Regions from separate parts of the Polaromonas sp. CG_23.6 genome, predicted to be linked through region 2. Evidence: predicted binding sites of a transcription regulator. Region 2 holds the regulator's gene; the other holds the start of a gene.

Region 1 (3,858 bases), 770 kb from region 2:
TCATTTCGCCCAGGCCCTTGAAGCGGCTGATGCTCCAGGCGTTTTCGCGCACACCGTCCTTGCGCAGCTTGTCCAGGATGGCGGTCAACTCGCCTTCGTCCAGCGCATAAACCTTGGACGCCGGCTTCTTGCCGCGCGCCGGCGCATCGACGCGGTACAGCGGCGGGCGCGCCACATACACATGGCCGGTTTCAATGAGCTTGGGGAAATGCCGGAAAAACAGCGTCAGCAGCAGCACCTGGATGTGCGAGCCGTCCACGTCGGCGTCTGACAGGATGCAGACCTTGCCGTAGCGCAGGCCGCTCAGGTCCGGCGTGTCGTTCGGTCCATGCGGGTCGACGCCGATGGCGACTGCAATGTCGTGGATTTCGGTGTTGGCAAACAGCCGGTCGCGGTCCACTTCCCAGGTGTTGAGCACCTTGCCGCGCAGTGGCAGCACCGCCTGGCTTTCCTTGTTGCGGCCCATCTTGGCGCTGCCGCCAGCCGAATCTCCCTCGACCAGAAAGACTTCGTTGTTCGCCAGGTCCTTGCTTTCGCAATCGGTCAGTTTGCCAGGCAGCACGGCCACGCCGGAGCCCTTGCGTTTTTCCACCTTCTGGCCGGCCTTCTGGCGCGTCTGCGCGGCCTTGATGGCAAGTTCGGCCAGCTTCTTGCCGTAATCGACATGCTGGTTCAGCCAGAGTTCGAGCGACGGGCGCACGAAGCTGGAGACCAGCCGCACCGCATCGCGCGAATTCAGCCGTTCCTTGATCTGGCCCTGGAACTGCGGGTCCAGCACCTTGGCGCTCAACACATAACTGGCGCGGGCAAACACGTCCTCGGGCAGCAATTTCACGCCCTTGGGCAGCAGCGAATGGAATTCAATGAAACTCTTGACCGCGGTGAACAGGCCGTCGCGCAACCCGCTTTCATGCGTGCCGCCGGCGCTGGTCGGGATCAGGTTGACATAGCTTTCGCGCACCGGCGCACCATCTTCAGTGAAAGCGACGCACCAGCTGGCGCCCTCGCCTTCGGCAAAGGTTTCGTGCGCATTGTCGGCAAAGCCTTCGTTCTCGAACATCGGGATCACCGGATCGGCGGTGAGGGTCTGCATCAGGTAGTCGCGCAGGCCGCCCTTGAAAACCCAGGTTTGAACGTCCCTGGTTTTCTCGTTCGTCAGCGTGACGGTCACGCCGGGCATCAACACCGCCTTGCTGCGCAGCAGGTGCGTCAGCTCGGCCATTGGCAGCGCCGGCGATTCAAAGTATTTGGCGTCGGGCCAGGCGCGCACCGTGGTGCCGGATTTACGGTCGCCGCCTTCGTTTTTGCGCAGCACCAGCGGCTCGATCACGTCGCCGCCGGAAAACGCCAGGCTGGCGACCTTTCCTTCGCGGTAGGACGTCACTTCAAGCCGGGTCGACAGCGCGTTCGTCACGCTGACGCCGACGCCGTGCAGGCCGCCGGAAAAGCTGTAGGCGCCGCCCTTGCCCTTGTCGAACTTGCCGCCGGCATGCAGTCGGGTGAACACCAGCTCGACCACCGGCGCCTGCTCTTCGGGGTGCAAGCCAAAAGGAATGCCGCGCCCGTCGTCCTCGATGGTCACCGAGCCGTCGGTGTGCAGCGTGACCTTGATTTTCTTGCCGTGCCCGGCGAGCGCCTCGTCGGCCGAGTTGTCGAGCACTTCCTGGATGATGTGCAGCGGATTGTCGGTGCGGGTGTACATGCCCGGGCGCTGCTTGACGGGCTCCAGGCCCTTCAGGACGCGGATCGAGCTTTCGGAATAAGCGGGAGGAGCAATGATGTTTTTGTCGGCCATGGGTGTTCAGGTGTTGTCTGAATTGTAGACGGGGAAGGCTTGATCAGCTGTACGAACATACAGCCTTTGAGTCCGGCCATTTCCGTGCCCAAAGATTGAACCGGTCAAATTTTGCTCAGGCGACAGTCTCTGTAAGGCATTGTCGTTAAAGTCTGTTCATGACTTCAAGCGCGCTTTCGTCCCCCCAAAAACTGTCGATGTTCCAGGTTCTGGCGTGTGGCGCGGCCATCGTCACGCTGTCGATGGGCATCCGGCATGGCTTTGGCCTGTGGCTGCAGCCCATCACCCAGGCGCAGGGCTGGACACGCGAAACCTTTGCCTTTGCGATTGCGGTGCAGAACCTGTCTTGGGGCATCTTCGGTATCTTTGCCGGCATGGTGGCCGACCGTTTCGGCGCGTTCCGGGTGATTGCCGGCGGCGCGGTGCTGTACGCCCTGGGCCTGGTCGGCATGGCGCTGTCGCCAACCGGCCTGCTGTTCACGCTGACCGCCGGCGTGCTGATTGGCGCGGCCCAGGCGGGCACCACCTATGCGGTGATCTACGGCGTGATCGGCCGCAATATTTCGGCGGACAAGCGCTCATGGGCCATGGGCGTGGCGGCAGCTGCAGGCTCGTTCGGCCAGTTCCTGATGGTGCCCACCGAGGGTTTTTTGATCAGCACACTGGGCTGGCAGACGGCCCTGCTGGTGCTGGGCGGCGCCGTGCTGCTGATCGTGCCCGTGGCGCTGGGCTTGCGCGAAAACGGTTTTTCAGGCGGCGTGCCTGCCAGGCGTGACCAGAGCATCGGCCAGGCGCTGCGCGAGGCGCTGAAGTACCCGAGCTTCCAGATGCTGATGGCGGGCTACTTTGTCTGCGGCTTCCAGGTGGTCTTCATCGGCGTCCACATGCCCAGCTATTTGAAGGACAAGGGGCTGTCGCCGCAGGTGGCCGGCTACGCGCTGGCATTGATCGGCCTGTTCAACGTGTTTGGCACCTACGCGGCGGGCGTGCTCGGCCAGCGAATCGCCAAGCGCAAGATCCTGGCGACGATCTATTTCTCGCGCGCCATCGTGATCAGCGTGTTCATCGCCGCGCCGCTGAGCCCGGCCAGCGTCTATATTTTTTCCAGCCTGATGGGTTTGCTGTGGCTCTCGACGATTCCGCCGACCAACGCGGTGGTGGCGCAGATTTTCGGCATCCAGCACATGTCAATGCTCAGCGGCTTTATCTTCTTCAGCCACCAGATTGGCTCCTTCATGGGCGTGTGGCTGGGCGGCTTTCTGTATGACCGCACCGGCAGCTACGACATTGTCTGGTACATCGCCATCGTGCTGGGCGTGCTCGCCGCGCTCATCAACCTGCCGGTCCGGGAAACACCGATTCACCGGGTCAGCCCGGGTGGCCTGGTGCAGGGCGCTTGAGATGCTGCGCAAAGCCGTGCTGTGGAGCCTGGCCATCGCGGTATCGCTGGGCGTGTTTTCTCTCTACACGCGGCCAGAGTTCCTGATCTCACTGGCCGACCAGGTATGGTCGTGTTTTTAAGGCTTTTTTAAAATTTCAAGCTTTTTAAGCCTTTTGCGAAAGCAGGACATGCGTTTACAGCTACATAAATGATAGTAAAAAAACCGGATTCCGACACTTTTCATGCAGACGCAGCAGCGCCGTCTTCCTGGGTGCAGCGCTGGTCGCATCTGGTCACTCCGGGCGGTGTGGTGCTTGACGTGGCCTGTGGCCATGGCCGCCATGCGCGCTGGTTTCATCAGCAAAATCACCCGGTCGTGCTGGTGGACCGGTCGCAGGCCGCGATTGAATCCATAGCAATTCCTTCGCATGCCTGTGAAGCCATGGTGGCCGATATTGAAAATGGTCCCTGGCCTTTTGCGGGCCGCCAGTTCGATGCGGTGGTGGTGGCCAATTACCTGTGGCGTCCGCTGATGCCGACCCTGCTGGACAGCCTGGCGCCCGGCGGTGTGCTGATTTACGAAACCTTTACGCAGGGCAACGAGACGGTGGGAAAACCCTCAAGGCCTGACTTTCTGCTGCGTCCTGGCGAACTGCTGGAGACCTGTCGCACGCTGCGTATC
Region 2 (3,858 bases):
CATGCCGAATGCCCGCCCGTAGCCGGCCACCAGCTGGCCGGTCCTGCCGTAGCTCCAGATCCCCAGTGTCTTGCCTTTTAGCAAGCTTCCGAGGCCAAAATTAGGCGGCATGGACGCTGATTTCAGCCCTGATTGTTGCCACGCACCATGCTTAAGGTGCGACACATACTGCGGAATGCGGCGCATGGCTGCCATGACCAGCGCCCAGGTCAGCTCTGCTGGCGCAGTTGGAGAGCCCGTGCCCTCTGCCACCGCAATGCCGCGCTCCGTGCAGGCCGCTACATCGACATGGGTGCCGATCCGGCCCGTCTGGACAATCAGCTTGAGCTTGGGCAGCTTGTCAATCACCTGGCGGGTCAGGTGGGTGCGCTCGCGGATCAGAACGATCACGTCGGCGTCCCTCAGTCGGACCGACAGCTGGCCAGCGCCTTTGACAGTGTTGGTGTACACCTTGGCAGGATAGGCTTCGAGCTTGGCCGCGCAGGCGAGTTTTCGCACTGCGTCCTGGTAATCATCAAGAATCACAATATTCATGCAGATATTGTGCCTTCAAGAACCCTGTTTTTTGAAGATTACCCGCTCTCCCTTGGAATAGGCTGTTTGCTGGTTTCGTGTTAATGCCAGGGTACTACGCACGTGGCTGGCAGACTGGTTCTATTTCGTTGTGAGAATGCTGATCGATTTGGACCAACACTGGAAAAACCATCAATCCGCCACAGAGTGCGCCGCTTGCAATGCCATGCGGTCAAGTTCAGCGCAGACATCGGCCATTCGCCCTGAGATGACCATTCGTCCCGCGCAATCAGGCCGAATGTTTGCATCTGATTCACGAATGATCCGCAACACGCTGCGCGGCGATACATGTGGCATGGGAATGCACGTTGATTCGGCAATATCAGGACGTATTTTGAAACATGCGTCATTGCTTGCCGACGCCGTTCGAGGCCTAAAAGAAGACTGTGTTGCACCTGCCGACCCCAATGCCCTGGATCTAACGGTGCTGTGTGCGAACGAATCCCTGAGCCGGGTGATCCATGGCACCAGCGTCTGAACTGGTGCCGTCCAGAAGGCTTGCATGGGGGCAGGTGAAAAGCTGATGATTCGCATGAAGAGCTCCAGTTGATAAAGGTTGGATACAAGCGAGCAGGGGTCTGCCAAATGGAAAGGCGGATATTTTCAATAAAAGGCGGCAGTTTTGCTGTCATTACCGTTGACAGCGGGCTTTGTCGGAACACTGCCCAGAAAGACAAGCTGTACTACATCGAAAACTTGCCGCGGATCAAGCCGACAGCCAGCCCTTCAAGCTCGAAAGGTTCGCCAGGATGGACCACAATGGGTTTGAAGTCGGGATTTTCTGACAGCAGTTCGATCAGATGCTGATTGCGGTGAAAGCGTTTGACGGTGACCTCGTCACCGAGCCGTGCGACTACGATCTGTCCGTTTTGGGCTTCCCGAGCCTGTTTCACGGCCAGCAAGTCGCCCTCCATGATGCCCACATCGCGCATGCTCATGCCGCGCACCTTGAGCAGATAGTCTGGTTTCTGATCAAACAGGGAGCTTTCAAAAAAGTAGGTCTGTTCGATGTGTTCCTGCGCCAGGATCGGGCTTCCTGCAGCCACCCGGCCTACAAGCGGCAGGGCCCACTGGGCAATCCGATCAGGAGCCCTTAAAAAGGGTTCTCTCCGCGATTCGTTCAAGGCCCGCAATGCATCGGTCCGAAGTCGGATGCCTCGCGAGGTGCCGCTGACGAGTTCGATGACCCCCTTTTTTGCTAGAGCCTTCAAGTGCTCTTCGGCAGCATTGGGTGAACGAAAGCCGAGTTGGGCAGCAATTTCCGCCCTGGTAGGAGGCGCGCCTGTCTGGGCAATGGCGGTCTGAATCAATTCCAGAATTTGGGTCTGCCGGGCTGTCAATTTGGGTTTGTCAGCCGGCAGAGCGGAAAAATCATTGAAAGTGCGCATAAGCTGTGGGCCTTGGGTTAAAGCGGGACTTGGCTCAGATCAAAATTTCGAAAAATCCATGATGGCTGTATGAATCGCCAGTAACTGTATTTTCATACAGCCTTTATAAAAAAGCAACTAAATCTTATGAAACATCGAAAACTGGTCATTTTGGGAACTGGCGGAACCATTGCCGGGAAGGCGGATAACGCCACCGACAACATCGGCTATACCGCTGCGCAGGTAGGTATCGAGCAACTGCTCGAAGCCATTCCCGCGCTTTCTGCAAGCGGCTTGATCATCAGCGAGCAGGTGAGCCAGATTGACAGCAAGGATATGAGCTTTGAAGTCTGGGCGAGACTCGCGGCGCGTGTACGCCATTTTCTTGCGGATGATGATGTGCAGGGCATCGTCATCACACATGGAACGGACACGCTTGAGGAAACGGCTTATTTCTTGCAATTGACATGCCAGCCAACCAAGCCTGTAGTGATTACCTGCGCCATGCGCCCGGCCACCGCGCTGACGCCTGACGGTCCTCAAAACGTGATGGATGCCGTGGCCGTTGCCAGGCATCCAGGCGCTTGTGGCGTACTGGCTGTCTGTGCCGGAACTGTGCACAGTGCGCTTGATGTGCAAAAAGTGCATCCCTACAAGCTCGACGCTTTCAGTTCAGGTGACGCTGGTCCCATCGGCTATGTTGAGGAAGGCCAACTCAGATTGCTAAGAAATTGGCCAGTTCGGCAGACAGGTGCTGACTATTTTGCTATTGAAAAAATATCAAGCTGGCCGCGTGTCGAGATTGTCATGAGCTATGCAGGCGCGAACGCGCTCATGGTTCAGGCATTGGTCAGTCAGGGCTTGCGGGGACTGGTAGTGGCGGGAACCGGCAACGGCACGGTGCATGAGGACCTGCAAGCCGGTTTGATAGATGCGCAGAGGGCCGGGGTTCGGGTTGTGCGCGCTACGCGTTGCCTTGATGGCCCCATTTTGCCTCTTTCAGCCAACGCGATTGAAGATTCTCAGGGGCTCAGTCCAGTCAAGGCCAGGATCGCATTGATGCTCGCTCTGATCAATGAAGAAGCAAGATATTCAACTTCCAAGAGTGCATAAAAAAAGCCATCCTGGGGGATGGCTTGTCCGGCGTATAAACCTGTTCAGTCCGAGAGCGCCTTGAAGGCCCTTTCCGTTATCTCTTCAACACTGCCCGTGCCGCTGATAACGCGGTATTTTGGTGCTTCTTCGGATGCAGCTTCTGCCCAGCCGGAGTAGTAGGCCACCAGCGGGCGTGTCTGGGCGCTATACACCTCAAGCCGCTTGGCGACGGTTTCTTCCTTGTCGTCTTCGCGCTGGATTAACGGCTCACCGCTCACGTCGTCCTGGCCTTCGACCTTTGGAGGGTTGTACTTGACATGGTAGGTGCGGCCTGAAGCACTGTGTGATCGGCGGCCGCCCATGCGCTCAATGATGGCTTCAAACGGCACGTCGATTTCGAGCACGTAATCGATTTTTACACCGGCTGCCTTCATGGCATCGGCCTGGGGAATGGTGCGCGGGAAACCGTCGAACAGAAAACCCTGGGCACAGTCAGGCTGGGTAATGCGTTCCTTGACCAGGTTGATGATCAGGTCATCGCTGACAAGACCGCCTTCATCCATGACCTTTTTGGCCTCGACACCCAACGGGGACCCTGCCTTGACCGCAGCCCGAAGCATGTCACCTGTGGAAATTTGTGGAATGCCGTATTTCTGGCAAATGAACGTGGCCTGGGTGCCTTTGCCCGCACCTGGAGCGCCCAACAAAATAAGTCTCATGAAAGTCCTCTGATTATTGTGAATTCTGCAAGCCAAACCGAAGATTTGACGGGCCGATTGGCCCTTTGTCGTTTTGCTTATTGCCGTGCTGACCGTATTTTTTT

What was found. The regulator LexA, encoded in region 2, represses DNA repair genes until DNA is damaged. The targets are predictions, from matches to a motif close to ACTGTATNNNNATACAGT.
Region 1: the regulator LexA is predicted to act here: its motif matches at 1,842-1,859, upstream of H4V98_RS15500 (DNA topoisomerase IV subunit B).

Annotation. Positions count from the first base shown of each region.
Region 1 covers NZ_JARXUY010000001.1:3,279,741-3,283,598, forward strand. The annotation lists gene H4V98_RS15500 (DNA topoisomerase IV subunit B) at 1-1,795, opposite strand, end outside; gene H4V98_RS15505 (MFS transporter) at 1,954-3,195, shown strand; gene H4V98_RS15510 (class I SAM-dependent methyltransferase) at 3,385-3,858, shown strand, end outside.
Region 2 covers NZ_JARXUY010000001.1:2,514,565-2,518,422, forward strand. The annotation lists gene H4V98_RS11900 (D-2-hydroxyacid dehydrogenase family protein) at 1-534, opposite strand, end outside; gene H4V98_RS11905 (hypothetical protein) at 782-1,051, shown strand; gene lexA (transcriptional repressor LexA) at 1,257-1,961, opposite strand; gene H4V98_RS11915 (asparaginase) at 2,088-3,053, shown strand; gene adk (adenylate kinase) at 3,098-3,754, opposite strand.